DNA from 2 places in the Clostridium sp. DL-VIII genome. Region 1 is predicted to be linked to the other one. Evidence: a T-box and tRNA genes for the amino acid it is inferred to sense, from the RefSeq annotation. Region 1 holds a T-box; the other holds one or more tRNA genes.
What was found. The T-box of region 1 lies ahead of proS (proline--tRNA ligase). A T-box ahead of a tRNA ligase gene usually reads a tRNA of that ligase, here a tRNA-Pro.
Positions count from the first base shown of each region.

Region 2: it has a tRNA-Pro gene. The T-box ahead of proS (proline--tRNA ligase) is inferred to sense a tRNA for this amino acid. The anticodon was not compared.

Region 1 covers NZ_CM001240.1:4,966,092-4,982,078, reverse strand. Annotated here, with positions in the region: gene CDLVIII_RS22995 (nitroreductase family protein) at 1-316, opposite strand, end outside; gene CDLVIII_RS22990 (helix-turn-helix domain-containing protein) at 621-1,013, shown strand; gene CDLVIII_RS22985 (hypothetical protein) at 1,382-2,866, shown strand; gene CDLVIII_RS31600 (hypothetical protein) at 3,022-3,168, shown strand; gene ltrA (group II intron reverse transcriptase/maturase) at 3,399-4,403, shown strand; gene CDLVIII_RS22975 (SDR family oxidoreductase) at 5,046-5,888, opposite strand; gene CDLVIII_RS22970 (AraC family transcriptional regulator) at 6,165-7,142, shown strand; T-box leader at 7,319-7,540, shown strand; gene proS (proline--tRNA ligase) at 7,598-9,040, shown strand; partial or broken gene CDLVIII_RS32805 (hypothetical protein) at 9,638-9,718, shown strand; gene CDLVIII_RS22960 (HAMP domain-containing sensor histidine kinase) at 9,758-10,489, shown strand; gene CDLVIII_RS31595 (hypothetical protein) at 10,762-10,935, opposite strand; gene CDLVIII_RS22950 (helix-turn-helix domain-containing protein) at 10,958-11,284, opposite strand; gene CDLVIII_RS22945 (flavodoxin family protein) at 11,414-12,091, shown strand; gene CDLVIII_RS22940 (Dabb family protein) at 12,132-12,419, shown strand; gene CDLVIII_RS22935 (PLP-dependent aminotransferase family protein) at 12,775-13,968, opposite strand; gene CDLVIII_RS22930 (LysE family transporter) at 14,013-14,615, opposite strand; gene CDLVIII_RS22925 (LysR family transcriptional regulator) at 14,745-15,632, shown strand; gene CDLVIII_RS22920 (NAD(P)-dependent oxidoreductase) at 15,844-15,987, opposite strand, start outside.
Region 2 covers NZ_CM001240.1:6,322,953-6,338,939, reverse strand. Annotated here, with positions in the region: gene CDLVIII_RS28575 (hypothetical protein) at 1-243, opposite strand, end outside; gene fusA (elongation factor G) at 519-2,600, shown strand; gene CDLVIII_RS28565 (hypothetical protein) at 2,869-3,114, shown strand; gene CDLVIII_RS28560 (ROK family protein) at 3,219-4,172, shown strand; gene CDLVIII_RS28555 (competence/damage-inducible protein A) at 4,556-5,791, shown strand; gene CDLVIII_RS28550 (ATP-binding protein) at 6,026-6,373, opposite strand; gene CDLVIII_RS28545 (NAD-dependent protein deacylase) at 6,394-7,125, opposite strand; gene CDLVIII_RS28540 (2Fe-2S ferredoxin) at 7,432-7,740, shown strand; rRNA gene rrf (5S ribosomal RNA) at 7,938-8,054, shown strand; tRNA gene CDLVIII_RS28530 (tRNA-Phe) at 8,060-8,135, shown strand; gene CDLVIII_RS28525 (DUF3785 domain-containing protein) at 8,356-8,766, opposite strand; gene CDLVIII_RS28520 (uracil-DNA glycosylase) at 8,916-9,593, opposite strand; gene CDLVIII_RS28515 (peptidyl-prolyl cis-trans isomerase) at 9,771-10,517, shown strand; gene CDLVIII_RS28510 (HAD family phosphatase) at 10,742-11,389, opposite strand; tRNA gene CDLVIII_RS28505 (tRNA-Pro) at 11,652-11,727, opposite strand; gene CDLVIII_RS28500 (C40 family peptidase) at 12,058-13,296, shown strand; gene CDLVIII_RS28495 (tRNA1(Val) (adenine(37)-N6)-methyltransferase) at 13,490-14,239, shown strand; gene rsmI (16S rRNA (cytidine(1402)-2'-O)-methyltransferase) at 14,241-15,086, shown strand; gene CDLVIII_RS28485 (AbrB/MazE/SpoVT family DNA-binding domain-containing protein) at 15,248-15,493, opposite strand.

The DNA.
Region 1 (15,987 bases):
CAATTATGCAAGATGCATTAGCCAATTCAACTGCAGGTGCCTTTTCATTTGGTTGTCCAGAAACAACTACAAGTGTAGGTGCAGCATAAAGTGGATTCATTTTAGGATTATTAAATGCTTCTCTAGTGATATTTGCGATTTTATCTAATATATTAGAATTTTGAATTACTGTTAGATGAAGTGATTTATAAGCACCCATTCCTACTGGTGCAGCATAACCAGCCTTTAAAATAATATCTAAGGCTTCATCACTGATTTGTTCTGATTTATAACTTCTAGTAGATTTACGTATTGCAATAGCTTTCATTAATTCCATATTAAGAAATCTCCTTTATTCTATAATTTATTCAAGTTAGGCATAAATAAGAAATAATAAATTTGATATGCAATATATATATATATATATTAGTTAGATAAGCAGCACTATTTTCGCAGTTTAGCTGCTTGTCTAACTAACTAAATAAAATAGAGATTAGAATTATGGCGCGCATACAAATGTATTATTTTGAATATGCTAAATAAACTTGGTATAATTATTATATCTACATAAAATTATATGGACAAGTACGCAGAATTTTATTATCAGGTATGATTTTTAATACCATGGAGGAGTTATAGATATGGCAAGTAATCAAGAACTGCAAAAATATTTAAAAGAACTTAGAGAGAGCAATGATACTAAGAAATGTGATGAGAATATACAATGCCCTGTAAAATACACCTTGGAAGTTATTGGAGGAAAGTGGAAACTTCGTATATTGATGCAATTATTAAAAAAAGATGTAGTACGTTTTAATGAACTGAAAAGGCTGATTGAAGGAATAACAAATACAATGTTGTCAAATTCTCTTCATGAACTGGAACAAGATGAATTGATTATTAGAAAACAATATAATGAAATGCCCTTAAGAGTTGAATATGAGCTGACTGATAAAGGGAAGAGTTTGCTGCCGTTACTTTATGAGCTATCCAGTTGGGGAAGAAGTCAAATGAATTGTAATTTAGAAGCCTGAAATTTATATTTGTATATATTTGGTTTTCTATATTTTGCATCCGGATATTTACTTAGCGGATAGACATCCTAACTGCAATTTTATTATTGCAACATATATATTAAAAAGGTTATACGCATAAGAATAATCTCTTATGTGTATGGCTTTTTTTGTGTATAGAAGTATAAATATTCTATTTTGTATCATATTACTAATGGGGGGATTTTAGATGGATAGCAGTTGGGGGTATGAAGATATAGATTAAATAAACCAACAACTTAATTTATTACTTGTAACTTTGGTTTACACCACGCACAGTCATAAGTCTCGTTTATATGTCGAATATCTAGAACTTTGAGGCCACATATATAATAATGGAGGAAAATCTAATGAAGATGAAAAGGAGTATAGTAAATCTATATAAGGTTTTACTCACTATGATTGCAATTTTAACAATTGCTGGAGTGCTATTTATTAAACCAGAAGTAGGTGTTGCAGATCAAGGAGATTTCGATAGAATAATGAGAATCTCGGGTCTAACCTTGCTTGATTCAGATAAGAATAACGCTGATTTTATTAGATTCTATGATTATATAGTGCCGGAGTATAAGATAAATGAAATAGATAAAATTTCTGATACCGTAAGAGGCAGCAGCTTAAGTTATTTGATTGTTTTTATAAATGCAATTTGTAAGAACTTTGGACAGAATATATTTAAGACTCAGTATTTGGCTATTATATATAGTATCATGTATGTTATTGCGTTTGCTATTATATTAAAATCTATAAATATAAAGGATAATATTAGATTGATAATAATTCCTATATTAATAATATTGATTTTTTTTGATGGAAACTATTTGGTTTGGTTTAATAGTCTGTATGGGGAACCAATGATGATAGTCACATTTGCACTGTTTATTGCATCGATTTTAAATTATATACATTATAAATATGTGATTAAGAAAAATGGAAGTATGCTGCTAAGAATAATTCCTATATTACTTGCAGCATATTTATTTATAGGATCAAAGCTTCAGGTAAGTGTCTCTTTGCCTTTTGTAGTAATTATTATAGTGAAGATAATATGGGAAAATAGAGATTGTTTAAATAGGATAAGTATAGCAGCTTTATGCGTATGTGTTTATGCGATGATCCTTTATCCAGCAGGGATTTCTAGAAATAGTAACAATCTAAGTAAGGATACAGAGTATAATTCTGTTTTCTATGGAATATTAAATGGCTCTAAAACACCAAAGCAGGATTTAGCAGAATTAGGGCTTGATTCAGATTTGTATGTGGAAGCAGGAAAGCATTCTTACTTAGATACAGATGAATATGCAAAATATGTGCCAGGAACAGAAATAACAGATGAAGAGTTTTATAGTAAGATAAGTAATTTAAAACTTGCTAAGTTTTACTTAAATCATCCTGTAAGATTATTAAAGGGGATGAAATACACGGCTGGAAAAGCTTTTGATACCAGCACCTCATTAGGAAAGTGCTCCCAAAGCTATAGCAAAACTCCAGTAATTGAATTTAATAGATTTACACTTTGGTCATACTTTAGGGATCATGTAATATTTAAGAACTTATACTTTATTGGTGTAGTTTATTTCATAATAATATTAGTTTCAGTTCGTAAATATATCAAAAACAAATGTAATTTAGAATTAAGAAGTAAGATATTCTTACTTTGGATTGCTATGCTAATTGGTGCAGTTCAGTTTCCTATGCCTTTTGTTGGAAATGGAAGAGCAGATACTGCAAAACAATTATTCTTATTTAATTTCATTTTTGACGGATTATTTTTGATTATCTTTGGTTGTATTTTTTCAAAAACAATTAAATATTTTAAAGATAGTTTAGGATAATGAAGGGTGAACCGGTGCGGCTGAGCAAGGTTGTGTAATTTAATCGGTGGAAATCCGTTCTGAAAAGATTAAGTCAAATCATTCAGTAGCGAGTCATGGAGATAAATAGGTAACTATTTATTTTAAGCGTTGACAGTTAGGTTGTAGGCTTGAATGTGAATGAGCCTCGTAATAAGTATAAAGTTGGGAAGGCTGACGGTGTCGGTTCTCTGGAAAGCAATATTATGGTAGGCGATAATGACGAGTCTACTATAACTTCCTCGGGGTCAAAGAGCCAAGCATGCTATACAATGATTACATAGCAACTCAGGAGACTCTATCAACTCTCAAAAAAAAGAGTATAATAAACAACCGATAAAAAGGAAGAATATTAAAAGGTTGATGGGGAGTCGGATAATATCATAGTACCAATGATAGTGGGTAATGCCAAAGTAGGGAAGGAGATTACATATTATTGTCTTAACTAAGGAAACATTACTACGCACAGGAGTAGATGAATTAGTGGAAACAAAATTGATTAAGATAGCAGAAATTGCTAGACAAAAACCAAAAGAAAAATTTACATCACTATACCATTAAAAAAGAAATGTTTTTAAAATGCCATAAGCAATTACTAGGTAATAAAGCAACTGGAATAGATGATGTAACAAAACAAGAATACTCTAAAGAACTGGATAATAATATAGAGAATTTAGTTGTAAAATTAAGAAATCATAGTCATAAACCGCAAGCTGTAAAGCGAGTCTACATACCTAAGGGATATGGGAAAACTAGACCGTTGGGTATTCCTTCTTATGAAGATAAATTAGTACAAATGGCTTTAAATAAGATATTACAATCTATATATGAAGCTGACTTTAAGGGGTTCTCGTACGGATTTAGACCTAAAAGAAATTGTCATAGTGCCATAAAAGCACTAAACAAGGTGATTGAAAATGGAAGAATAAATTATGTGGTTGATGCTGATATTAAAGGATTTTTCAACAATGTAAATCATGAATGGATGATTAAATTCTTAGAAGTGAGAATTGGTGACCCAAACATAATGAGGCTTGTTAAGAAGTTTCTCAAAGCGGGACTAATGGACAATGGTGTTATAATGACAACAGAAATTGGCACACCTCAAGGCTCAATAGTATCCCATACATTAGCCAACATATATTTGCATTACTCCTTAGATTTATGGTTTGAAAAGATAATTAAAAGAAATTTTAGAGGTCAAACCGAAATAACGAGATATGCTGATGATTTTGTATGTTGCTTTCAATACGAAAGCGAAGCTAGACAATTCTGTAGGTTGCTAGTTAGTAGGCTGAATAAATTTAATCTTGAAGTCGAGAGAACTAAATCAAAACTAATATTATTTGGGAGATTTGCAGAAGAAACAAGGAAAAGCAGAGGATTTAAAAATGCAGAGACATTTGATTTTCTTGGGTTCACACATTATTGTGCAAAGAGCAAAAGAGGATACTTTAGAGTAAAGAGGAAAACAAGTAAAAAGAAATTTAGGGCAAAAGTTAAGGACTTTAATCAGTAGATTAAATCTGTTAGGAATAAACTTCATATAGGAGATGTTTTTAAATTAACAAAACAAAAGCTTATGGGGCATTATCAGTACTGTGGAATTACAGATAATTCATATATGATAGGTCAATTCTGCCTAGAAATCTAGAAATAAAGAAAGCACTTTTCAAGTGGTTGAACCGCAGAAGCCAAAGGCGAAGTTTTGATTTGGAGAAGTTTAAAATGTATATGAAGTACAATCCTTTACCTAAGCCTAAAATAAATGTAAATGTATATAGATAGCAAGTTCTGTAAAATAATATGAGGAGCCGTATGCCTTAATTGGGCACGTACGGATCTGAGAGGGGGAAAATTCGTGAGAGCTTTCTCTACTCGACTACCATAAATAACGTAGGACTTTTTTAAAGTATTGTATGATTGTATTGTTCAATGATTTGAGAGGATTTTTATTTATGTTAGACTAACTTTTACGCAGAAATAAGAATATTCGCGTTAAGGGATTAGAGTTAATATTTACTCAATTTATGAAATAATCTGCTATCAACTAAACGAATTGATAGCAGATTATTTGTTTCTACTAAGCTTTCAAAAATATATGATTAATTTTGTATCTAATAAATTCGACACTTTAAATGCATATTCCACCTTCTACTTTTTATTTATTATCAGGAAAATCAGTAGAAAAGGCAAGTTCTTTTTGTGCTTCAAGTTCTTCAAGGCGACTCAAGAGTGCTTGATGTATTGAATTGTAGGAGTCGCTGCCAAGAGTGATTCTTTTTGGAATTAGTTGCTTATCCATACTGCCAATGATGATTTTTACCATTTTTGCTGGATCTCCAATTGGATCAGTTGAGGTATTTTCAAGCATGCGTCTTACGTAATATACTGGAGTAATTGAGTAAGCCTCTAACTCTTGACCTAATTGGGCACTATGATTTTTAAAGTTCGTACGTGCTCCGCCCGGCTCAACGATAGTTAGACTTATGTTAAAAGGAGCTACTTCTTGACTAATAGCTTCGCAGAAGCCCTCAATTCCCCATTTAGTTGCATGATAGAGTGATCCTCCAGGGTATGCAGTTTGGCCAGCAACTGACGAAAACTGTATAATATGTCCTCCTCCTTGAGCACGTAGATGAGGCAGGGAAGCTCGTATCAAATGGATGGAGCCTAAAAGATTGGTGTCAATCTGATGAGTAATTTGGTCAATAGTTAATTCTTCTGCTGCACCAAAAAGTCCATATCCAGCGTTGCTGACAATAATATCAATTTTCCCAAGTTCGTTGAAGACTTGGTCAACAACCTCATAAATTGTTGCGGTGTCGGTAACGTCAAGATGAGCCACCCAGAGAAGATCCCCATATCTTTCCTTAAGATCATCCACCGAATTCATGTTTCGGACAGTACCAGCAACTTTATCTCCTCTTTCAAGGAGTTGTTCAGTCATATGTCGTCCGAAACCGCTGTTAATTCCTGTTATAAACCAAGTTCTTTGTTCCATTTCTCTATACCTCTTTCTTCCTAGAATTAAATAATTTAGACATTAAGTTTAACTAACTATATTATCACATGGGGGATAAAAAAAATATATAACGATAATGCTTAAAATTTGCCTAATTCTGCAAAGTATTAATACAATGAATTGAGGAAAAAATAAATTGATTTTTTAAGCAATATCTACTATAGTTTTAATAAATATTATCATTGAGTAGAGAAATGAAGCTAGATATGGAGTTATTAACAGGTGATATACAAATAAAGGCTAGGTGATAAATAAATGTTAGATAAAAGAGAAAATTTGAAAAAAGAAGTATTATTCGAAGAGAGCAACTTTATTAAAAAGAAGGCATTAGATACTATGATTGAAATGACAGAGAAGATTACGAAAATGGATGGAAGCAGGAGTACAATAATTCCGTTTTTTTCAATCGAAAGGCACAGTCAAGAAATTCCTCCAACACCGGGAGTTATGAATCCTGCATTTGGTATCATTCTTCAAGGAAGAAAGGAAGTTCATTTAGGAAACGAAATTATTCATTTTAATCCTGGTGATTTCGTAGCTTCTATAATTGATATGCCTGTATCTGTACAAGTAAAAGGAGTTTCAAAAGAGTTGCCAAGTATTAGTCTGCGAATCGGCTTTACTAGAAGTGAAATTGCTTCTGTAGTGATGGATGCTCATATTGAGTTTAATATAAAGAATAAGAATCTATATTTAGGAGCATTTGTAGGAAGGTCAGATGAGGAACTGCTAGATTTATTTATAAGACTTTTGAAGCTAACTGATAGACCTAAAGATGCGTACTTTTTATCCGAACTTATTAAGCGTGAAATGATTTATCATCTATTAACTGGAGAGTATGGATACCTATTTTTCCAACAGGTACTTGTTGACCAGGAAATAGTTGGAATTGGTAAAGCTATAGAATGGATTAAAGAAAATTATACGCGTTCTTTTACTGTGGAAGAGCTAGCAAAATCAAATAATATGAGTGTCTCAGGACTGCACCATAAGTTTAAAGCTGTAACTGCCATTGGTCCGTTACAATATCAGAAAGAGCTGCGACTTCATGAAGCAAGACGACTGATGCTTAGTGATTCTATTGATGTTACTACTGCTGCCATGGAAGTTGGTTATGAAAGCTCATCTCAATTTACCAGGGAATATAAGCGGTTATTCGGACAGCCGCCACTTAAAGATATAAGAGCTTTGCGAAAAAGTTTTGAAAATGGTGAATTTCAAAGTGGTATATAAGATGTATTGTATGCTTTTCCAGTTGGTGATAATTTGTTGTTTCAGCATTTAGATTTTAAAAAGTCTACGTTATAACTGTTACGGTGAACCATATAATAAATGAAGGATATTATGTAAACTTGAAGGAAATATAGTGCTTGACGCAAACTGGTTATTAAGGTAAAATTGAGAGAAATATTATTGCTGTGAAGAGGAATAGTAAGTATAGTGATTTCATTTAGAGAGGGAATGCTTGGTGAAAGTTCCTAGAAATTATATACTGAACCAGCCTTGGAGTTCTGTACCGAAATAATAGTAGGCTACAGCGGGTATTTCCGTTATAGATAAAGAGAGATTATAAGATTATTGCGCGCAATTTTATAATAATTAGGGTGGTAACGCCAAGAAGGGTCCCTTTTGGATTTTTCTTGGTGTTTTTTGTATTTAAAAATTAATAGACAGAAAGGAAGAAAATTATGGGTAAAAATAATAATAAAAAATTTGTTGAAGCTATAACAGCTATAGATGAAGATTTTGCACAGTGGTATACAGATATTGTAAAGAAAGCAGAGCTTATTGATTATTCAACAGTTAAAGGTTGCATGATTATAAGACCTTATGGATATGCAATTTGGGAAAACATTCAAAAGTACTTAGATAATAGGATTAAGGAAACAGGGCATGAAAATGTATATATGCCAATGTTCATACCAGAATCATTATTGCAAAGAGAAAAGGATCATGTAGAAGGATTTTCACCAGAGGTTGCTTATGTTACTAGAGCAGGAGGAGAAGATCTTGCTGAAAGATTAATAGTGAGACCAACTTCAGAAACTCTATTTTGTGAGCATTATGCTAAGATTATTCAAAGTTATAATGATTTGCCTAAGAAATATAATCAATGGTGTTCTGTTGTAAGATGGGAAAAAACAACTAGACCATTTTTAAGAACCTCTGAATTTTTATGGCAAGAAGGACATACTGCTCATGCAACAGCAGAAGAAGCAGAAAAAGAAACTATAGATATGTTAAATGTTTATGCTAATATGCTAGAAGAATATTTGGCAATTCCAGTTCTAAAAGGACAAAAAACTGAAAAAGAAAAGTTTGCAGGAGCTAAGGCAACATATACAATTGAAAGCTTGATGCATGATGGAAAGGCACTTCAAAGTGGAACATCTCATGACTTTGGAGATGGATTTGCTAGAGCATTTAATATAAAATATTCAGATAAAAATTCTAAGTTGCAATATGTGCATCAAACTTCATGGGGAGTTACAACTAGATTAATTGGAGCTATTATAATGGTTCATGGAGATGACAGTGGGTTAGTATTACCACCAAAGGTAGCACCAATTCAAGCGGTCATTGTTCCAATTGCGCAACATAAAGATGGAGTTCTCGACAAGGCTAATGAACTAAAAAATATGCTTTCTAGTGTTGTAAGAATTAAGTTAGATGATTCAGATAAGATGCCAGGATGGAAGTTCAATGAATATGAAATGAAGGGGATACCAGTTAGAATTGAAATTGGACCAAAGGATATAGAAAACAATCAAGCGGTTTTAGTTAGAAGAGATACTAGAGAAAAAGAAGTAGTTAATTTAAATGATTTGAAGGATAGAATTTTAGTTATACTAGATGAGATTCACAAGAACTTATATGAAAAGGCATTAAAGAATAGGGAAGAACGGACCTATGTTGCTAAAACAATGGAAGAACTTAAAGATAATGCTGAAAATAAATCAGGTTTCACTAAAGCTATGTGGTGTGGGGAAAGAGAATGCGAAGAAAAGATTAAGGAGGTAGTAGGATTAACTTCTAGATGTATTCCATTTGAACAAGAAGAGATTGATACTAAATGTGTATGTTGTGGCAAAAAAGCAGAAAAAATGGTTTATTGGGGTAAAGCATATTAAGATTTTATATTATTGTTGCTATATTACCTGCTACTGATATTAATAATATACTCAAGTTACTGGGGCGAACCAAGTTCAGATGATGGAGGAGGTTTGCCTTCTTATTTTGTTTCTAGAAAAAAGCTAATGATAAATCTTGTGAATATAAAAATTTGGATATAGGCAATATTTATATATGAATAAATTAATGATGTATTTTAAACCACAGAATAAGTAAAAAATAAACCTAGTGGTTCTATTGTATATGGCAATGAATCCGTATAATTAATAGGTATAATATGGTTTAGGAGATATAATTATGAATGATTATTTTATAAAAGAAAGTAATGATACTGACGCAAAATTAATTATAGAGAACTTAGTAAATTAAAATTTATCTATAGTTCCACAAATTCAGGAACAGCCTTTCATATGGATAAATAGAGTTATTAAAAATAATGAAGATAAAATCATTGCAGGGATAAATAGCAAAATGTATTGTTGGAATTACTTATATATAGATTCTCTATGGGTTAATGCCGATAAGAGTATTCGGAATTTAATTAAAGTTTATCTTGAAAATGAGGGATATAACATTTTAGAAGCTTCTATGGAAGAATTAAATATCTAAAGAATATTAGTAAAAGTATTACTAATATAAAGACACAGCACTATTTAAATCCTATAGAGATAAAGGGCAATGACGAGATTTCTCAGTTAGCTGAAGATATAAATACAATGTCTGAGAGACTTAAAGAAAATTATGAAAAAGAAAAAAAGCAGGAAGAAGCTAAAAACGAGTTGATAGTTGCTGTTTCACATGACTTAAAAACGCCATTAACATCTATTATTGGATATTTGGAACTTCTTAATGAAGATAAAGAAAGTTTTACAGAAAAACAGCAAGAGTTTTTAAAAGTAGCTTATGAAAAAAGTGGAAATTTAAAGAAATTAATTGAAGAACTTTTTGAATATACTAAGCTTTCAAATAATTATGTGAAACTAAATAAAATTCCATTTAATGTAGCTGTTCTAATAAATCAGATAGTGGGGGAGCATGTTTTATTTTTAGATGAAAAGAATATAAAGGTTGAAATTGAATGTACTAAAAATGAATTGATGTGTGAGATCGATATGCAAAAATTTATTAGAGTTATTGAAAACTTAGTGAAAAATGCTGAAAAGTATAGTTATAAAGACTCAACATTTAAAATTATAATGTGGGAAGAAGATAAGAATATTAAACTTTCTTTTATTAATGAAGGTCATAATATTAGTAAAGATGATTTGGTGAAGATATTTGATGAAATGTATAGAATTGATAAGTCTAGAAATGTTGAAGTAGAAGGATCTGGCCTTGGTCTTCCTATTTCAAAGAAAATTATTCAACTTCATAGAGGAAGAATTTGGGCTGAATGTAGCGGAAATAAAATTAATTTTAATATCGAATTACCTAAAAGTACGAGATAAATTTATCTAAAAAAAATCTTAAGAATTCTTAAGATTTTTCTAGTCCTTTATTTAATAAATCCGATATACAATGAATCTTATAGTTAGAAAAGTAGGAAATTTATAATTTTAAATATAAAAATTACTGCAAGAATAAAGGTATTAATGATGAATAAGTTATTTAAAGGCTTTGCTTTTTTGTTTTGGATAGCAATCCTAGTTGTATTTTTTAAATATCAATTGTATATTGATGGGGCAGGAAAAATAACTGGATTTTTGCAAGCATATCCAAATTATAGTACATTGTCATTTTTAATAATTGCTTCATTTAGGATTTTTACACTTATTCCTTGTACTGCATTCATTATCAGTGCCGGAATGTTATTTAATCCTGTAAAAGCATTTATTTTAGTTACCATAGCAAATTTATTAAGTGAGATTTTTTTATTTTTATTTGTTAAAGCCACAATTTATCTTATGTAACAAACTTTAGCCGTTTTCTTGACCCCACTGAGACATAAGCTTCATTATTGGAATGAGTGTTTTTCCTTTATCAGTTAAACTATATTCGACTTTTGGTGGAATTTGATTATATTGTTCTCTATGAATAATGTCGCTATCCTCTAGTTCTTTAAGTTGTTGGCTTAAAGTCCTATGAGCTATAACTTGTACTTTATTTTTTAATTCGCCATAACGTAGCATTCCATACTTAGATAGCAAAAACAATATTATCCATTTACATTTTCCGCTTACGATTGACAAAGTATAAATCATAGGGCAGTCTTCTCTAAACTTAAGTTCGTGTTCATTTTCCATAATATTTTCCTCCTTACTTACTTATTGTTTAGTATATAACAATAATGTGCATACTTCATTTTTATAAAATAATCATATACAATACAAATAGAGATTGCAATCGCTAAAAAATAAAAAATGGAGGCTTATATGAAAGTTATAGTAATAAATGGTAGTCCAAGAAAGAATGGGACAACTTCAATTCTATTGAATGAAGCAATTAAAGGGGCAGTTTCACAAGGAGCAGAAACCGAACTAATAAATCTTTATGATTTTAATTATAAAGGTTGTAAGGGGTGCTTAGCGTGCAAAAATAAAGATGGAAAAAGTTATGGTATGTGCGCTATAAAAGATGAGCTGACTCCAATTCTTAAAAAAGTTATTGATGCAGATGCTGTTATCATTGGCTCTCCTATATATTTTAGTTCTCTTACAGGCGAAGCAAGATCTTTTATGGAAAGATTAATATGGCCTCGTATGGGGTTTGAAGGCTCTGGTTCTCCCAAAAAAATTATACCGACTGGTTATATTTATACTATGAATGTAGAGAATATAACAGACGATGTACTTGGTTATAGTTACAAGGATCATTTTAAAAGCATTGAATTGCAGACACAATGGGGGATGGGAGCAGCTGAATCACTGAGCGTTACTAGGATTTATAATTATCCACTAGAAACAGAGTATTCAAAGTATTTTTCGACACTAATTAACCCAAATGGTACTGTAGAAGATACTGAGAAACGAAAGGAAGAGTTTATAACAGATTGTGATAAAGCTTTTGAGCTAGGCATTAAGCTTGCAAAACAAAGTACTATTTCTAATTAATCATAATAAATATATTTAAATATAAAGGGGTGATTGTAAAATGATTACGAATAATGTAATGCTTAGGCTTGAGGAAAGAAGCAATGAAAATATCCAAAAGGCAAGAAATATTTTGTTAAGTATGAAAGGTAAGATTGAAATTCTACGTGATATAAAAGTAGAAGTTGCTATACATGAAGGAGAATATGATATTTTGCTCATTACTAAGTTTGATTCGATGGAAGATTTGAATAACTATCAGGTCCACCCGGTTCATCTTGAAGTACAAAAACATATTCTCAGTGTTCTTAAGACTGCAGCATCTTTATGCTATGAATCCATGGATTAATATAAATAAATCCATGAAATAATAGATAAACTGCATCCTGTAAGATAGATGCAGAAAAAGAGGTAAAAAGTAAAAATCAAAAGGATTAATAAAGAAAATATATTTAGAAGAAGGAATAGTAATTCTTAATATATGTAAAGACAATATATTAACAATGACTCCAATTAATGAAAGAGAACAAAGTCAAAATGAATGAGGTTCTCTTTCTTCTTTCTTTTCAAGAATGATATTTATGGTAAATATTTCAATACTAATAATAGGGTTAGGAAATTTAAGATTTACATTGGTATATATTGATATGTTTTTATGCTGAGATCTAAGATATATTTTTTATTACATTCTTATTATTTTCATATTAATTGTTTGGTAGCATATTTTCTTTAATAACATTTGATAATATTTTAATTCCTTCTCTTATTTTCGCTTCATTAATATTTGTGTAGTTCAAGCGTAAGGTATTTTTATGACCACCATTTGGGAAAAATGCTTCGCCTGAAATAAAAGCTATACCATTTTTCAATGCACATTTTAGTAAGTCCTTGCTGTCCATATAAGTTGGAAGTGTAACCCAGAGAAAAAAGCCTCCATTAGGTTCAGTATATTTAACTTCTTTGGGAAAGTCAGCTTTAATTGCATTAAGCATAGCATCCCTCCTATTTTTATAAATTGCTATATTTTTTTCTATATGTGCTTTAACATCATATTTTTCAAAGAACTTTGTTATCTGCATCTGAGAAAATATATTTGTATGAAGATCTGAACCTTGTCTAAACAAGACAAATTTTTTTATAATTTCTTTGGAAGCACAAATCCATCCAATTCTGAAGCCTGGACAAACGATTTTTGAAAAGGTACTGAGATAGATAACTCGTTCTTCAGTATCAAGACTTTTCAATGAAGGAAGATATTGCCCAGTAAAATTCAACTCACTGTAGGGACTATCTTCAACTATTAAAATATTATATTTGTTTGCCAGCTCAATTATTGATTTTCGTCGTTCAAAACTTAATGTAACTCCTGTTGGATTTTGAAAATCTGGTATAGTATAGAGAAACTTAACATTTTTACTATTTTTAAGTTTTTCTTCTAAGACTTCCGGGTCTAAACCTTCATTATCTATAAAGATCTCTTCAAACTTTGGATAAAAAGGTTTAAAGGCATTAATTGCGGAAAGATATGTAGGGCTTTCGCAGATTATAGTATCACCTTCATCAATAAATGCCTTTGCAGTTAGATCCAAACCTTGCTGAGAGCCTGAAATAATCAGTATATTATCTATGTCTGTATTGATTCCTCTTTCTCTCATAATTTCAATAATGATTTTCCTAAGCTTATCATATCCTTCAGAGGTCGAGTATTGCATACTTTTTCCACCATGGTCTGAAAGTATTTCATTACAAATAACCTTCATTTCCTCTACCGGAAATGTTTCCTCTGAAGGAAGTCCACCTCCGAATGAAATAATATTATTGTTTCCTATTAATTTTAATAGCTCCCTTATTTCAGAAGCTTCAATTGTATCACTTCTTTTTGAAAATTTAATATTCATGTTAAACATCATTCCTTTCGTTGTGTTCAGGGTACAAAAAATTATCAATGAATTAGAAGTTTAAAATCGGGAACTGATAATGCACAATATACTAGGAGAAATGCCATAACAATATTGAATAACTTTCTATGACGGCTAAGAATTTTTTGAAATAATGAACCAAAAAGAGTCCAGCAGGACATCGATATAAATCCTACGAATGCAAGGAATATAGCAAATAAGTATAATATTATGCTCGATTTATAGTATGGTATTATAAAAATTGAAGTCACTGTTATACCATAAAGTATTGTTTTAGGATTCATGAATTGCATAAGCATTCCAGATTTAAATGTATTGATATTGTAATCATTAATTGCATTTGGGTTAGAATTACTTTTGAGTATCTTGATAGCTAAATATATTATGTATGCCGAACTAAATATCTCCATAGACAACTTTATGTTGGGAAGAAGTTTAAATAAAAATAAGTTGAGATAACCACACAATAACATGATCACAGCCATACCCGCTGTAGCGCCTAGAACAAATTTCAATGCTTTTTTATATCCAAAGTTAGTACCATTTGTCATAGACATAATATTATTTGGACCAGGTGTAAAAGTTGAAACAAGAACATAAGATAAAAGTGCAGATAAATTGAACATAGCTGACCTCCTTAATTTTTTAATTTGAAAAGATAGTAACAATATGATATCATGCTACTAATAATTAGTGAAATCAATAGTTTAAATTGTAACAATCAAAATAAATGATTGATTTGGAGGTATATACAAATGGAATTTCGTCAATTAAATGCATTTATTACCGTAGCTAAGCTGAGTAATTTTACAAAAGCAGCATTTGAACTAGGATATTCACAATCTGCTATCACTGCTCAGATACAACAGTTGGAAAAAGAATTAGGTGTTAATTTATTTGAAAGATTAGGGAAAAATATATCTTTGACTTCAGAAGGGGAGCAGTTTCTTGTTTATGCTAAACAAATAATTAATCTTTGTGATGAAGCAAAAAACAATTTAAGTACATCAGATGTAGTAAAGGGAACTTTGACAATAGGGGCTAATGAATCACTTTGTGCTGTAAGGCTTCCTCCTCTATTAAAGGAATTTCATGAGCGTTATCCGGAGATTGAAATTATTCTAAAAATGGAGGGGAATAACAAATGTAAAGCATTGATAAGAGAAAATCAGATCGATGTTGCTTTTATTATTGGTCAGAAAATCAGTGATTCTGAGTTAATTACAGAATTGGAATTTCCTGAACCTTTAGTTTTATTAGCAGCCCCAGGACATCCACTCACTTTCAAGAAATATGTTTATCCTGAAGATATTGCTGACTGTAACATAGTTGTTGCAGAAAAAGGCTGCGGTTACCGAAATCTTTTTGAACAAAGCCTCAATGATGCTGGGGTAACTCCGAAATCAATAATGGAAATGGGCAGTATTCAATCAATCAAACAATTGACAATGAGCGGACTTGGAATAACGCTGCTTCCCAAGATTGCTGCTCAGGAGGAGTTGAAACGAAATGAATTGATAGAACTTCATTTGTGGGAAGATTCCTTCTATTTGACTACGCAAATGGTATATCACAGGAATAAGTGGGTTTCAAGAGCATTAAGAGCCTTTATAAATTTGAGTAAAGAAATGATGAATAGTTAATATAATATTTTGAATTGAAATAACAAAGGTATTTGTTTTGTGTTCTTATAAAGTCATTCTGACTGCCAAGTTTTTTTCGTATATTTTTTATATGAACAGTGACTGTGTTTAGTTCACCAAATTCATCTCCCTAAATATAATTCCATCTACTTTGTATATAACATTCATATACAAAGTAGAATAAAAGGCTCTTATTTTTATTGTATCAAAGCTATAACTGATTGAGCTTGCTTTCAGGCTCTTCACCATTCTCTACACGCTTTATATTATTCACGAAGAAATCATATCTTTTTTTATGGAATTTGAGACCATCAGGCAAGCCTGCTGTATGAGGAGTAAGTATAACATTTCTTAG
Region 2 (15,987 bases), 1.4 Mb from region 1:
TAGATTGGTAATATTCGTTATTTGATAATCAGTTACAATATAACTCATAAATCTTATAAAGTTAGGATTATTTGCATCTGAATCTAATAATGATAGCCCAGATATGCTCATTATTCTATTAAAATCACCTTGGTCAGCAACACCAACTTGTGGTTGTATAAATAAAACTCCAATAACTATTCCAATGGCAAGTATAAAAAATAAAATCTTATAATAACTTCTTAAGTTTTTCTTGGTATTCATTAAATTTTGCCTCCATCAATTTAGATTAAAATTATAAAATAGCCTTAACTAATGACAGATAAAATTATAATGTTTTTTTAAAAATACTACAATAAAATGTAAGAATAAATTGAAAAGTTTAACAAAGAAAAGGATAATATATAAATTTTCAGAAAATTTAGAAAATTAAAGAGGATTTAATGAACATAAATAGAAATATAATATCAAATAATATTATCATGGGAAAGGCAGGTGAAAGCCAACTTTTAAGATGACTTAAAAGTTTGGTAGAGTTCATGAAAGATTATAGTATTAAAAATTTAAGGAATGTAGGATTAATGGGACATAATGGAACAGGAAAAACTTCTTTAGCAGAAAGTCTTCTATATTATTCGAAAATAATAGATAGATTAGGGAAAATTGAAGATGGAACTACTGTTTTAGATTTTGATACTGAAGAAAAGAACAGACAATTTTCTATTGCACTTTCAATAGCTCCAATTGAATTAGATAATATTAAAATAAATCTTGTTGATATTCCAGGATATGCTGATTTTCAAGGTGAATGTATTGAGGGAATGAGAGCTGTAGATGTTGGAATGATAGTGGTAAGTGCAGTTTCAGGAATAAAAGCTGGGACTGAAAGAGCATGGGAATATTGTAATAAAATTAAACTGCCTAGAACAATTTTTATAAATAAACTTGATCGTGAAAATGCAAATTTTGATAAGGTATTAGATTCACTTAAAGAAAAGTTTGGAATGAGTGTAGTTCCAATTCAATATCCAATAGGGAAAGAAGATCAGTTCACAGGTGTAATAAATGTTATTTCAGAGCAGGCGCGAATATATGATATAAAGACTAAAGAAATAAAGATTTTAGATATACCAGAGGAATTGAAAGAGAAAGTTGAAGAATGCAAAAGAATGATTATGGAGTCAGTTGCAGAAACTGATGAAGAATTATTAGACAAGTATTTTAGCGAAGGAACATTAAGTGATGAAGAAATTTGCAAGGGTTTAATAAAAGGATGTGCGAGTGGCGATATTGCTCCTGTTATGTGTGGCAGTGCAACTAAAGTAATAGGAATGGATTCTTTAATTGACGATATTGTGGAATGCTTTCCTTCTCCAGAATATGCAATTTCTCAAAAGGCTTTGAATGTTACAAATAACGAAGAGACTTTCGTTAATCTTGATCAAGAAAAGCCATTTTCAGCATTGGTATTTAAAACGATTGCAGATCCGTTTGTAGGTAAAATATCTTTCTTTAGAGTTATGACTGGAGAAGCTAAAGAGGATATGACAGTATTAAATGTTAATAAAGATAAAGCTGAAAAATTATCTCATATTTGCTTCATTAGAGGAAAGACACAAATACCAGCTAAAAGAATTATTGCGGGAGATATAGGAGCAATTTCTAAATTACAGTATACAAATACAGGAGATACACTAGCAAGTTCAGATTTTAAAATAATGTATGATAAAATGAATTTTCCTAAAGCAGTTTGTTCTATGGCAATGATACCACAAGCCAAAGGTGATGAAGAAAAGATATCTCAGGCTTTAAATAAATTAAAAGATGAAGATCCAGTTTTCGAAATATCAAGAGATGTAGAAAATGCAGAAATCATAGTTTCAGGGCTTGGAGAAACTCATATAAATGTAATTGCAAGTAAAATAAAAAGTAAATTTGGAGTAGATGCAGTTTTAAGTTTGCCAAAGGTTCCATACAAGGAAGCAATAAAAGGGACTTCGGATGTACAGGGGAAGCATAAAAAACAATCTGGTGGTCATGGACAATATGGTGATGTTGTGATAAAGTTTGAACCTAGAACAGATGGAAACGAAGATTTAGAATTCGTGGATAATGTTGTTGGAGGATCCGTTCCAAGAAACTTTATTCCGGCAGTGGAAAAAGGGTTGAGAGAATGTATTGCTCATGGTGTTTTAGCCGGCTGTCCAGTTATAGGTCTTAGGGCGACTCTTCATGATGGATCATATCACTCAGTTGATTCATCTGAAATGGCATTTAAGCTTGCAGCATCCATAGCTTATAAGAAAGGTCTTGAACAGGCAAAACCTATTTTGTTAGAGCCAATAATGAAAGTTGAGGTTGTATTACCTAATGAATATATGGGTGATGTAATTGCAGATATAAATAAAAAGAGAGGCAGAGTAATTGGAATGGAACCAGAAGGAGGTAAGCAAAAGGTCATGGCAGAAATTCCACTTGCAGAAATTAGAAAGTATGCCACAGAGCTGCGTTCCTTAACTCAAGGCAGGGGAATGTTTTCAAAGGAATTTATTAGATATGAAGAAATTCCAGAGATGGAAGTAGCAAAAGTTATAGAAAGTATAAATAATCTAAAAAAATAGAGGGCTAAACGTGAATTTCTAGGAAAGAATATATATAGATAAAGTACCAAGCTTAAAGATAATTTTAAACTTGGTACATATTTTTGGAGCATAAATTTTTATTAAAAGATTCCAAATTAACTTTTTATTTTTTAATGAATAGAAAGTTATAGTGATGGAGTTAGTCTATAATGCAGAAGGATTTTTACATTAATTTCATAGGATATAACTGCCAAGGCGAGCATATAATATATTTAATATTAATTATAAATCTTAGGAGGAGAAATTAATGTCAGACTATAGCATGGACATCAGCGGAAAGATTGATTTGAGCGATTATAGCAATATATTTGATTATTTAAATATAATAGACAATAATGATAATTTTGTAATAAGGATTGATAGAAATAATAAAGAAGACATTGATTTAATTAATTCAATGCTAAAGGATAATAAATTTGTTGTTAACTATACTCAATACGATGATTTGGGAAACTATTATATTAGTGCTAATAAAGCATCTTCAAGAAAATAATATAAAAATACAGGTTTTATTACTGGAGCATATTATAGTATAATATAATTCAGAAGAAATTGTTTTTAATTGGGAAATATACAATAACAAAGGAGAGTTATATCATGGAAAAGTATGTTGTGGGAGTAGATTTAGGAGGTACTAAGATAAGTACTGCACTAGCTAATTTAAATGGAGAAGTAATAAGTCAAACAACAGTACCAACAAATGCTAATGAAGGAGAAATTCCAGTACTAAATAGAATCATAGAATCTATAGAGAAGGTAATTAAAGATGCTTCAGTAACTTATGGAGAGATAAAGGGAATAGGTATAGGTTCACCTGGACCATTAGATGCTGAAAAAGGAACTATAATTTATACACCTAATCTTCCATTTAAGAATTTTAACTTGGTTGATCCGATAAATAAAAAATTTGGATTACCAGTTTTCTTAGATAATGATGCAAACGTTGCAGCTATTGGAGAGTATATGTTTGGAGCAGGAAGAGGAGCAAAGGATGTAGTATTCTTCACAGTGAGCACAGGAATAGGTGGAGGAGCTGTTTTAGATGGTAAAGTGTATAGAGGTCATACTTCAAATGCACTAGAAATTGGACATATGACAGTAGCACCAGATGGCCCTAGATGTAATTGTGGAAATATTGGATGTGTAGAAGCAACATCATCAGGTACTGCAATTGCAAAAAGAGGACAAGAAGCTGTAGCTAGCAAAGTTGAAACTTCTCTAAGAAAATATGAGACAGTTACCTCATATGAAGTATTTACAGAAGCAGCTGCAGGAGATCCTGTATGTAAAGATATCATAGATAATGCATTAAATTATTTAGGAATAGCTATTGCTAATGCAGTATCTATTTTTGATCCAGAAGTAATAATAATAGGTGGCGGAGTATCAAAAGCTGGAGATGTTGTTTTTGATACAGTAAGAAAAGTAGTTGATAAAAGATGCTTTAAATCCATGGCAGAAGCAGTTAAAATTGTTCCAGCAGGATTAGGTACAGATGCTGGAGTAATAGGTGCTGTAGCATTAGCATTACTTGAAACAGAAAATAAATAAAATTATGAATGATTAAAATATAACTTTTATAATAAAATTATTAATAGGTATGAATAAGTAAGAGGGAATATACATACAATAGAAGTATGAAAGACTCTCCTAGCAATGAATTTTTTCATTCTCATACATATTTACTAATCTTATTTTAAGTGAAGGCCTATTTTTAAGAGAGCTCTATTTTTTTGATTTTGGTTTTTGCTTAAATAAGATTGAGGTGAAAAAATTTTTTATATAAGCTATCTCTAGATTTTATTTAGATTTAGAGATAGCATATTATAAAAGAAAATATTTTTATATAAACCTATTCAATATGTTATTGGATAGGTTTTAAACTTATATAATGATATTACAGATAAAAATTTATAAAAAAGAAGGTAATAAATATGAAAGCAGAAATTATAGCTGTAGGAACAGAAATATTGTTAGGAGACATAATTAACTCAAATGCTCAGTATTTAGCACAAGAGCTGGCAGCATTAGGAATAGATATGTATTATCAACAAGTAGTTGGTGATAATGAAGACAGGATTATTCATGCTTTTGAAGAGGCGTATAGCAGAAGTGATATTATAATAACAACAGGTGGACTTGGACCTACAGCAGATGATTTAACTAAGGAAGTTGCAGCTAAATATTTTAATAAAGAGTTACTTCAACATGAAGAATCTATTGAAAAAATAAAAAACTATTTTAAATTCAGAGAAAGAAAGATGACTGAAAATAATTTGAAACAAGGTTTAATACCTGAGGGAGCTATTGTAATTAATAATAATAATGGTACAGCACCTGGAGTAATTATAGAAGAAAATAATAAGATAATGATAATTTTACCTGGACCACCAAAGGAAATGAAACCAATGTTTGAAGATACAGTTAAGGGATACCTTCAAAAAAAATCATATTCCATATTGGTGTCAAAAGTAATTAAAATATTAGGTATTGGAGAAAGTGCAGTTGCTGATGAATTAAAAGATATAATGGATGCACAGACCAATCCAACTATTGCACCCTATGCTAAAGAAGTAGGAGTACTGCTTCGTATAACAGCTAAGGCAAAAACTCAGGAAGAAGCACTTAAGTTAATAAAGCCAGTAGAAGAAGAAATTAAAAACAGATTAGGCGATAATGTTTATGCAACTGAAGATATTAACTTAGAGGATGTTGTAGCAGAGCTTTTAATAGAAAAGAAGCTCACAATATCTACAGCAGAATCGTGTACAGGCGGAATGATTGCAGCTACATTAATAAACTATCCAGGAATATCTGAAGTGCTTTTAGAAGGTGCTGTAACATATTCAAATGAAGCTAAACATAAAAGATTAGGAGTTGAGAATGAAACTTTAGAAAAGTATGGAGCTGTAAGTGAAGAAACTGCAAGAGAAATGGCTATTGGTATTGCTAAAACAGCTAATACAGATGTAAGTATTGTAACAACAGGAATAGCAGGACCAGGGGGAGGAACAGAAGAGAAACCAGTTGGATTAGTATATATAGGAGTATATGTTCAAGGAGAAGTAGTAATAAAAAGGTGTATATTTAATGGAAATAGAAATCGAGTAAGACTTCAAGCTACAACAACTGGCTTGGATATGTTAAGAAGAATCTTAATAAAGAAATAATAAACAATCCTCAAATAAAAGGTTAACTTTATACATTTGTCCAAGAAACTTCGAAAATGAATAATTAAAATTTATGAAAATAAAAATGCCACAATATATGTTAATTTGGATAACATATATTGTGGCGTTACAAATTGTATATAAATAAAAATGGGGGAGAGGCGATTAAATATTGAAGTTAAATACTTCATTATTATTTATTGCCAAATTAAATTTATTTATACATAATTTAGATTAAAACTTTTCTTTTTTTAATGAAATACTAACTTTAAATAAATCTCCATCGAATTTAAGTTCAAAGATACCTTTTTGAAGCTCTACTAAACTCTTTGCAATAGATAATCCAAGACCTGAACCTTCGGTTGTTCTTGAAGCATCACCTCTTTTAAATCTTTCTAGGATTTCTTCTTCGCTGAAAGTTAATGGGTATTTTGGAATATTTTTAAATGTCATTAATACGAAGTTATCGTTATCTTCAACATCTATATATACTCTGGTACCACTTAAGGAGTATTTCAAAATATTAGAAATCAAGTTTTGAAATATTCTAAAGGTTCTTCTGCCATCTGCATATATATTCAATTTTTGCTGTAGAATTAGTTTTATAATGAATTTACGGCTTCGCTTAGAACTTTACCGATAGAATCGTGTATAACTAAATCAGCTTTTGAATCAGCAGAAGTTGAACTTTTGTTTATAAGTATAAGGTTATTGCCCTTGAAATAATCTATAAGGCCTGCAGCAGGATAAACAACAAGTGAAGTTCCGCCGATAATAAGAGTATCAGCTTTAGAAATAGCATTTATTGCACCTCTAATTACACTGTCGTCTAGGCCTTCTTCATAAAGAACTACATCAGGTTTAACAGAGCCGCCGCATTTAGTACAAGTAGGAACTCCATCAGAGTTTAAAATAAATTTTTCATCATAGAATTCATGACATTTAACACAATAATTTCTGTGAATAGAGCCGTGAAGCTCAAAGACGTTTTTACTTCCAGCCATTTGATGAAGTCCATCTATATTTTGCGTTACGATAGCTTTCAGTTTTCCCATTTCTTCAAGTTTGGCTAAGGCCAAGTGGCCGCTATTTGGCTTTGCTTCTGGATATATAAGTTTAGATTTATAGAACTTAAAGAATTCTTCAGGATATTTAGTATAAAAAGTATGTGATACTAATTGCTCTGGCGTAAATGTAATATTTAGTTTTTCGTTAAATAACCCATTTGAACTTCTGAAATCTGGAATGTCGGACTCAGTACTGACACCGGCACCGCCAAAAAAAACTATGTTGTTGCTTTCTTTTAGAATACTTGATAATCTTTCAACACTCATAAAATACCTCCAAGTTAGAATTAAAAATACATTTGTTATCTTATTTAATTATGGCACAATCAATTAAAAAAATAAATTAATATCTTTATATTAAAAATTAATTGTCAAGAGAAGAATTAGATGATAAAATGGTAAAAATAATAAAAAAGGCAATGTAAAAAATTAATACAATTAAACAAATTCATGAAAAATATTTTTAAAATTGATATTTACTTTGATTTTGTCATCTCAGTTTTATAATAGGGCTATACTTTGACATTATTGAAGAAATATAAATATTTAATTTACGAAAGTGGGGAAAGTAAAATGATAAGTTTAAAGCATCATATTTTTGTATGTGCGAGTTGTAGAGTTAATGGAATGCAAAAAGGAATGTGTTTCAGTAAAGATTCAGTAAAGGTTGTGCAAAAATTTATGGAGGAAGTTGAAGATAGGGATCTAATAAACGAAGTAATGGTCACTAATACTGGATGTTTGGGAGTATGTAACAAGGGTCCGATTGTAGTGGTTTATCCAGAAGGAACTTGGTACGGAAATGTTCAAGTGAAAGATGTTGAAAGAATTATGGATGAACATATTGAAGGTGGAAAAGTAATAGAGGATCTAGTTATCTAAGGTTTGGTAAAAATAGCACTAAGTTAAGTAAGATAATGTATATTTTGTGTCATTTGAGATTGATTTTATATATGCCATAAGATGAGTATAATCGACTGCTTGACACAAAATATTATTTTACAGTTTCACAAGATTAAATAAAAATAGAAAAAAGTTGTTGACATAATCTTCATATCTAGATATAATACTATTTGTGATCTGGTGATGATGGCGTAGAGGTAACACTCCTTCCCATTCCGAACAGGAAAGTTAAGGTCTATAGCGCTGATGGTACTGCATGGGAGACTGTGTGGAAGAGTAAGATGTTGCCAGGTAAGATGGCTCGATAGCTCAGTCGGTAGAGCAGAGGACTGAAAATCCTCGTGTCACTGGTTCGATTCCAGTTCGAGCCACCATATTAAAAGCACTAACGTAGGTTAGTGCTTTTTTGTTTTATTGCAAAAAACTTCTATAGTATTAGAATACAAAAATTTCTTAAAGATTTAAAATTATGGACTGTAATAAGGGCTGTAGCGTTGAGAAAATCAACTACAATATGCTGCATAAGAATTTAAAACTTTAATTCAGGATAGTGTAGTTTCTATTTTTTACGCGACAGCCCAATAAATTATACAATTAAACAGTGCATTGTTCCACTGATATTGAATATTCACCGCAATTAGGACATACAGTTACACTAACTATATAACTATCATCCACTTTACCAAATCCAAAAAGCTGATTAAAGGATGTATGTTTATATTCATTACCAATAGTATTGATTACATATTGATTATTTTTTGTGTAAATAAAAAAGTGATATTCTAAATAACGATAAGATTTATTTACCTCTTCTTGAGAGTTGCAAGAACATTTTCCCATGTAATACTCATTTGAGAAGTTTACCTCTTCGCCTTCATTTAAAGCATCTAAAATAATATCCATAGAAAGACCTGAAACCGTAGCTTCATCATCAAAAAATATTCCGTCGCAATTTTCCTTTGTTAATACGTATTCTTTGCCATTATGAGAAAATTTATATTCCACAAAATAACCTCCTTAAGTCAGCAGAATGCTCATATGAATAGTATACACTAGATATCATAAGTATTCATGTAAGTATTAAGTTAAAATTATCTCTTTACAATGATTATTTAGGTGTATTAAGAATGACAATATTGAAATATGTATATATTCTATATATTCTCAATTTGCCAGTCTATTGGTGTTTGATTAGTAGAAACTAAAAAGTCATTTGTTTTTGAAAATGGTCTACTGCCAAAAAAGCCTCTTGAGGCTGATAAGGGACTAGGATGAACTGATTTTATGATAAAATGCTTTGGATTAGTAATTAAACTAGTCTTTGAAATAGCATTATTTCCCCAGAGAATAAAAACTATAGGAGTTTCCTTTTCATTTAATATGGTAATAATCCTATTAGTAAATTCCTCCCAACCTTTGTTCCTATGCGAGTTGGCTTCGCCAGCTCTGACAGTAAGTACTGTATTTAATAATAAAACACCTTGATCAGCCCATTTTTTAAGATAGCCATTGTTTGGAATATAGCATCCTAAGTCATCATGAAGCTCCTTGTAGATGTTAATTAAAGATGGTGGAGCTTTTACACCAGGATTAACAGAAAAGCTTAAGCCATGTGCCTGTTTAGGACCGTGATAAGGATCCTGTCCTAAGATAACGACCTTAACATCACTATAAGGTGTAAAATGCAACGCATTAAAAAGATCATACATATTTGGATAGATGATCTTAGAGTTATATTCATTGACTAAAAATTTTCTTAATTTAAGATAATAATCTTTATGAAATTCGGATTCTAAATAATTTTTCCAATCGTTTTTTAATATTTCAGACATAACATCACCCGAAATTATTATAACATTATATTACAGATTTATGTATATTAGATTATATTGACTAAAAATATTTGCTCATTATTGTTGTTTGAAGGGTCAGATGCTGTTAAAATGGAATGTATAAAACAAATTACTAAGAAAAATAATATAAAATATTTATTATAAAGGAGAATTTACATGGAAAATAAAGTATTAGCTATTGCAGCAGGACATGAAATAACAGAAAAAGATTTAAATGCGATTATCAGCAGGTATCCTCAAGAACAAAGAGGCGCATTACAAAGTGAAGAAAAGAGAAAACAATTAGTAGAGCAATTAATTTCATTTGAATTAATGAATAAGTTCGGAAAAGAAATAAACATAGATAAAACACAAGAATATAAAGATGCCATAGAAAACATATCAAAGGAAGTTATAACTTCAATGGCAATAAATAAGATATTAGCTGATGTAACAGTTACAGATGATGAAGTTAATAAATATTATGAAGATAATAAAGAATCTTTTGGTAAACCAGCTACAGTTTCTGCTCGACATATTTTAGTTGAAACAGAAGAAGAAGCTAAAAAGGCTAAGGAAGAAATTTTAAGTGAACAAATATCATTTGGGGATGCTGCAATGAAGTATTCAATGTGTCCATCAAATATGCAAGGTGGAAATCTAGGTGAATTTTCAAAAGGAATGATGGTACCAGAATTTGAAGAAGCTGCATTTGATGCTGAAATAGGTACAATTACTGAGCCAGTTAAAACTCAATTTGGATATCATTTAATATTAGTAGATGCAAAAAACGAAGCATCAGTTACTAGCTTTGATGAAGTAAAGGATAATGTTTTAAATGAATTAGTAAAACAAAACCAACATACTAAGTATGAGCAAATTTTAAAGGAATTAGAAGGAAAGTATGGAGTTGAGAGAAAGTAATTTCTTGCGACAATCAAGTAGTTATTTCTATAATAGTTCTAAAGTTACTAAGTAAAATACTAATAGGACACAAATTAGATTTTAACAGCTACAATAAAAAACAGCTGCATTCTGGTTAAAGAATGTAGCTGTTTTCGCGTATAAAGGATTTTAATGTTGAAATGTTACAAAATAAGTATGATATAAAAAATATATATTGTTATATAAGATTATAGTATGCTTAGCTACTCTAATAAGTCTAAAAATGAGGTAATATATTCATCCGCGTACTTAAGAAAATCCTCCCTTGAATTTAAGCATTCAGTATCTTCTACTGCAATTACCTTCATGTCCGCACATTTTGCAGCTTGTACAGCAGGCAGGATATCTTCAAATACAACACAATTCTTTGGATCAATGCCTAATTTTTTGGCAGCTAGTAAATATACATCGGGAGAATCTTTACCATTAGAGACTTCATCGGTAGTTGTGATTGAATCAAAATAATCATAAACTTTATTATTTTTTAAGCAAGCTTCCAACAGAGAGTGAGAATTACTGGTAGCTAAAGCGATTTTTATTTTATTAGATTTTAAATAATCTAAGAATTTCAGCACTCCTGATTTTAATTTTACATTATTAGAGTAATGATAATAGGCCATATCATGCCAATCAGCTACTATTTTTTCTATGGAATCATTGAGTTTAAATTTTTCTTTAAAATAAATAGCAGTTTGAGTAAAACTTAAATGTTCAATATCATTTTTTAAATTTTCAGGCACAGTATAACCCTTATCTTTTAGGTAATCAGTATCAATTTTACTCCAAACCCACATGGAATCAACTAGAGTCCCATCTAAGTCAAAGATTGCAGCCTTTATATTATTTAACATGTATACCTCCATAAATTATTACTGGTGATATTTACAAAGCTATTATAATAATTATAAATTGATTTGTAATTACTATATATGTTGCAATTAAAAATTTGCAACGTACAATTGGCAATTAGCGGTGAAGTCTTTACAGAATTTTTACAACAATTGCTAATTTTAAATTGTGCATAGCCAATTGCAATATATATAATAAAAGGATAAATAAAAAAACTTAAGGATTGTCCCTAAGTTAATATTTGTATATTTTAGATAATATTTTTGGTCGGGGTGACAGGGATTGAACCTGCGACCTCATGGTCCCAAACCACGCGCGCTCCCAGCTGCGCCACACCCCGTAGCCATTTATAATTATATATTCAAGTGAGTTTTATGTCAAGGATTTTGATATTCATAGTAAAACAAGTATTTATAATATTAATACATATAGTTACAACTTAAGAATTATAATATAAAGTTTACATATTAATCTAGTTGATGAAAAATTTAAAGATTGAGAAAGATAAAGAATGAGTTAGAAAAAGAGGGGAATACGGACAATATACAGATATTACTAGGATAAACTAAATTCTCGCCAGATATAAGAATTGTCCATCTTTACTGAAAGTGTTATAATTGTCTGAGAATATAGATTGATGGAGGAGGGAAGGTTTGACAACCGATAATGAATGAAAAGCAGAATTCTAGCTATTACGTTAGCGACAGTAATCGTTGTAGGTAGCTCTATACCTGTGTTTGCGACGCCGGATAATCAACAATTAAGTGATTCGAGACAAAAATATGCAGATATTCAAAGTAAAATAACAGATATTGAAAATAAGATCTACGATTTAGATACACAGATAGAACCGCTACAAGTAACAGTAGATAAAAATAAAAAAGAAATAACAAGTATAAATAATACTATTGATAATACTACAAAAGATATTGAACAATGTAAGAAAGATATTAATACATTAGATTTAGCTTTGGGACAAAGAGTTAAAGCAATGTATACATCAGGAGATTTAGAATTTAGTTATTTAAATTTTATTCTTGAGTCAGAATCAACAAGTGATTTCTTTTCAAGAGCAGAGGCTGTGAGCAAGATATTAGGTAAAGATAAAGCTGCAATAGAAGAAGTTACAAGTAAAAAGGAAGAATTAAATAATAAAATTCAATCCTTAGAAGATAAAAAATCTGAAATAGATAAGCTTAACAAAGAAATACAAACTAATTTAGATGAATTAGATGGAAAGAAAAAAGAAGAGGAAACATTATCAGCTCAAGCAAAAGATGAAAAAAGTAAGTTTGATGCGCAATATTTATCACAATTAGAAAGAGACACTGTAAAGACTCAGTTTGATGTTATAGATAATTCTAATAGTTCAGCAGCAGATCTTCAAGCAGCGATTGATCAATTAAGAAATATTAGAGATAATCAAATTAAGAGTGAAATTGTTACTTCTGAAATAAATGATAAAATAGAGAAAGCCAAAGCTGCAGTATCAACTAAAAAAGCAGCCGAAGTAAAATTTGCTACTTCTACAGCAAGTAGAGGTGCAAAAGTTGCTGTGCCATCAGCTGGAAATGCTCAAGCCATTTTAAATGAAGCATATGCACAATTAGGAAAACCATATGTGTGGGGAGCAACTGGTGCAAATAGTTTCGATTGTTCAGGATTTACTCAATATGTATATGAAAATGCTGCAGGTGTTGATATATCTAGAACAACTTACTCACAAATAAATCAAGGACAAGCTGTTAGTCAAGATCAGCTTCAACCGGGAGATTTAGTATTTACACATCCAGGCCATGTTGGAATATATGTTGGGAACGGCCAAATGATTAATGCGCCACAAACAGGTGATGTAGTCAAAGTAGCACCGGTATATAGTTTTTATGCAGCAAGAAGAATTTTAAACTAGTTAACATAAGAAATTAGTTGTTAACATCTGATTTCAAGAGATAGTCCTTCTGTTTAAATACAGAAGGACTTTTTTTATTTGATTTGCGATGTTATAATGTGGAATGTATATAAGATCTATAATTTCATAGAAATATTAATAAATTTATAAGAGTATAAGCAAAATTCACATGAAGAAGTCAGAGGAAAAATAAATGGATAGCAAATTAGAATATATAAAAGAAGATGAGACAGTAGATGATTTACAACTTAAAGGATTAAATTTGATTCAAAAGAAGGATGGATTTAAATTTGGCATAGATGCTGTACTATTATCTGATTTTGCCTGTGTAAAAAACAAGCATAGGGTAATTGATCTATGTACAGGAACAGGAATAATACCATTTTTAATATATGGAAAGTATGAGCCTAAGAGTATATATGGGTTGGAAATACAGGAAGATATGGTTGAAATGGCTAAAAGAAGTGTGAAACTAAATTCTTTAGATGAAAAAATTTGCTTTATAAATGAAGATTTAAAAAATGTAGATTTTTTGAAGAAACTTGAAAAGTTTGATGTAGTTACAGTAAATCCACCATATAAATTGAATAATTCAGGTATAATTAATCCAAATGATAAGCTGGCAATAGCCAGACATGAAATATTATGCAATTTAGAAGACGTGATTAATGCAGCGAGAACTTTATTAAAAGATAATGGCAGGCTTTTCATGATACATAGGCCGGAACGTTTAGCAGACATTTTTACTTTAATGAGGAAATACAAGATAGAGCCTAAGAGGATAAAAATGATTCATCCTAAAATGGGAAAAGCGCCTAATATTGTTTTGGTTGAGGGACAAAGAGATGGAGGAGCATATTTGAAATGGGAAGCTCCATTGTATGTCTATGATGATAATGGAAAATATACTAAGGAAATTGATTCAATATACTGGAGGATATGATATGAGCAATGGAAAATTATATTTAGTGCCAACTCCAATTGGAAATTTAAAAGATATTACATTACGAGCATTAGAAACTTTACAAGAAGCTGATTTTATTGCGGCGGAAGATACAAGACAAACATTAAAATTGTTAAATCATTTTGAAATTAAAAAGCCTTTAATTAGTTATCATAAATTTAATGAACAGATAAAAAGTGATAAAATTATAGAATTGCTTATGGAAGGTAAAAATGTAGCATTGGTTTCAGATGCAGGAACACCTGGAATATCAGATCCGGGAAGCGTTATTGTTGAAAGATGTATAGAAAAAATGATTGATTTTGAAGTACTTCCAGGAGCAACAGCAATAACTACAGCGTTAGTTTATTCAGGTTTAGATACAACTAAATTCTTATTTAGAGGCTTTTTACCTAGAGAAAATAAAGATCGAAAGGTAGTAGCAGAAGAACTTTTGCAAAGCCAAGAGACAATTATATTTTATGAGGCGCCGCATAGATTATTAGATACGTTAACATTTTTAAATGAAACATTTGGAAATAGAAAGATTGCAGTATGTAGAGAATTAACAAAAATATATCAGGAAATATTTAGAGGTACTATGAGCCAGGCGATTGAGTATTTTATAGAAAATAAGCCTAGAGGAGAATTTGTACTTGTAATTGAAGGAAAAAAACTTGAGGAAATAAAGGAAGAACAAAGAGAAGCATGGATAAGTTTATCCATTGAAGATCATATAAGAAAACACATAGATGAAGGAATGGATAAAAAATCAGCAATAAAACTTGTGGCTAAAGAAAGAGAATTGCCTAAAAGTGAAGTGTATAAGTTTTCGACTGATATATAATATATTACTTAATTTAGTTATTTGAGAAAAGCATTAATCTAATTAAAGCAAACAATTTTGCAGAAGAAAGACTATCTCAAAATTATTGAGATAGTCTCTTTAAAAATAAATATATAATTTATTTATTATTTTACAATAGGTAAACTTATTAAATAAAAATATTATCTGTTATTTTTAATTTCATCTAAACATTTAGTACAAATGTTTTTACCTTTGTAGTTAATTACATCTCTTGCATCTCCACAGAAAATACAAGCTGGTTCATATTTCTTTAAGATTATTTGCTCACCGTCTACATAAATTTCTAATGCATCTTTTTCAGCAATATCTAAAGTTCTTCTAAGTTCTATAGGAATAACTATTCTTCCTAACTCATCTACTCTTCTAACTACACCTGTTGATTTCATAAAAAACTCCTCCTAATTCCATGATTCGACATTCTACTATGATATATTACCAAGTATGTAATATAAAGTCAATGGATATTTCTCTTTATTTATAAGAAATTACAAATTTCAACCTTAATAAACATCTTATATAAAATATACTACCATATTTTAGAAAAGTCAAGAGAATTTATTTACTAAATTATAGTGGGGATTTTAAAAAATAAATCAATAAATCCAACTTATAACAACAATTGAAAAATATTAATATGTAAAGTAAGCAAATTGTCTATAATATGCTAAATTTATTTACAAAAAAAAGAATAAAATCAGTATATTAACTATTTTGCAGAAACGCGGAGAATATAAGTGATAATGTCGAGCAATTACATAAATTAGATATTTTTTTGCTACTAGTCTACTTAGGATTTCATTAATCACATAATTATAATAATTTGGGAAAATATATATTTAGGAAAAATAAATTAGTAACACGCTGTTTAAAGTAACTTGTA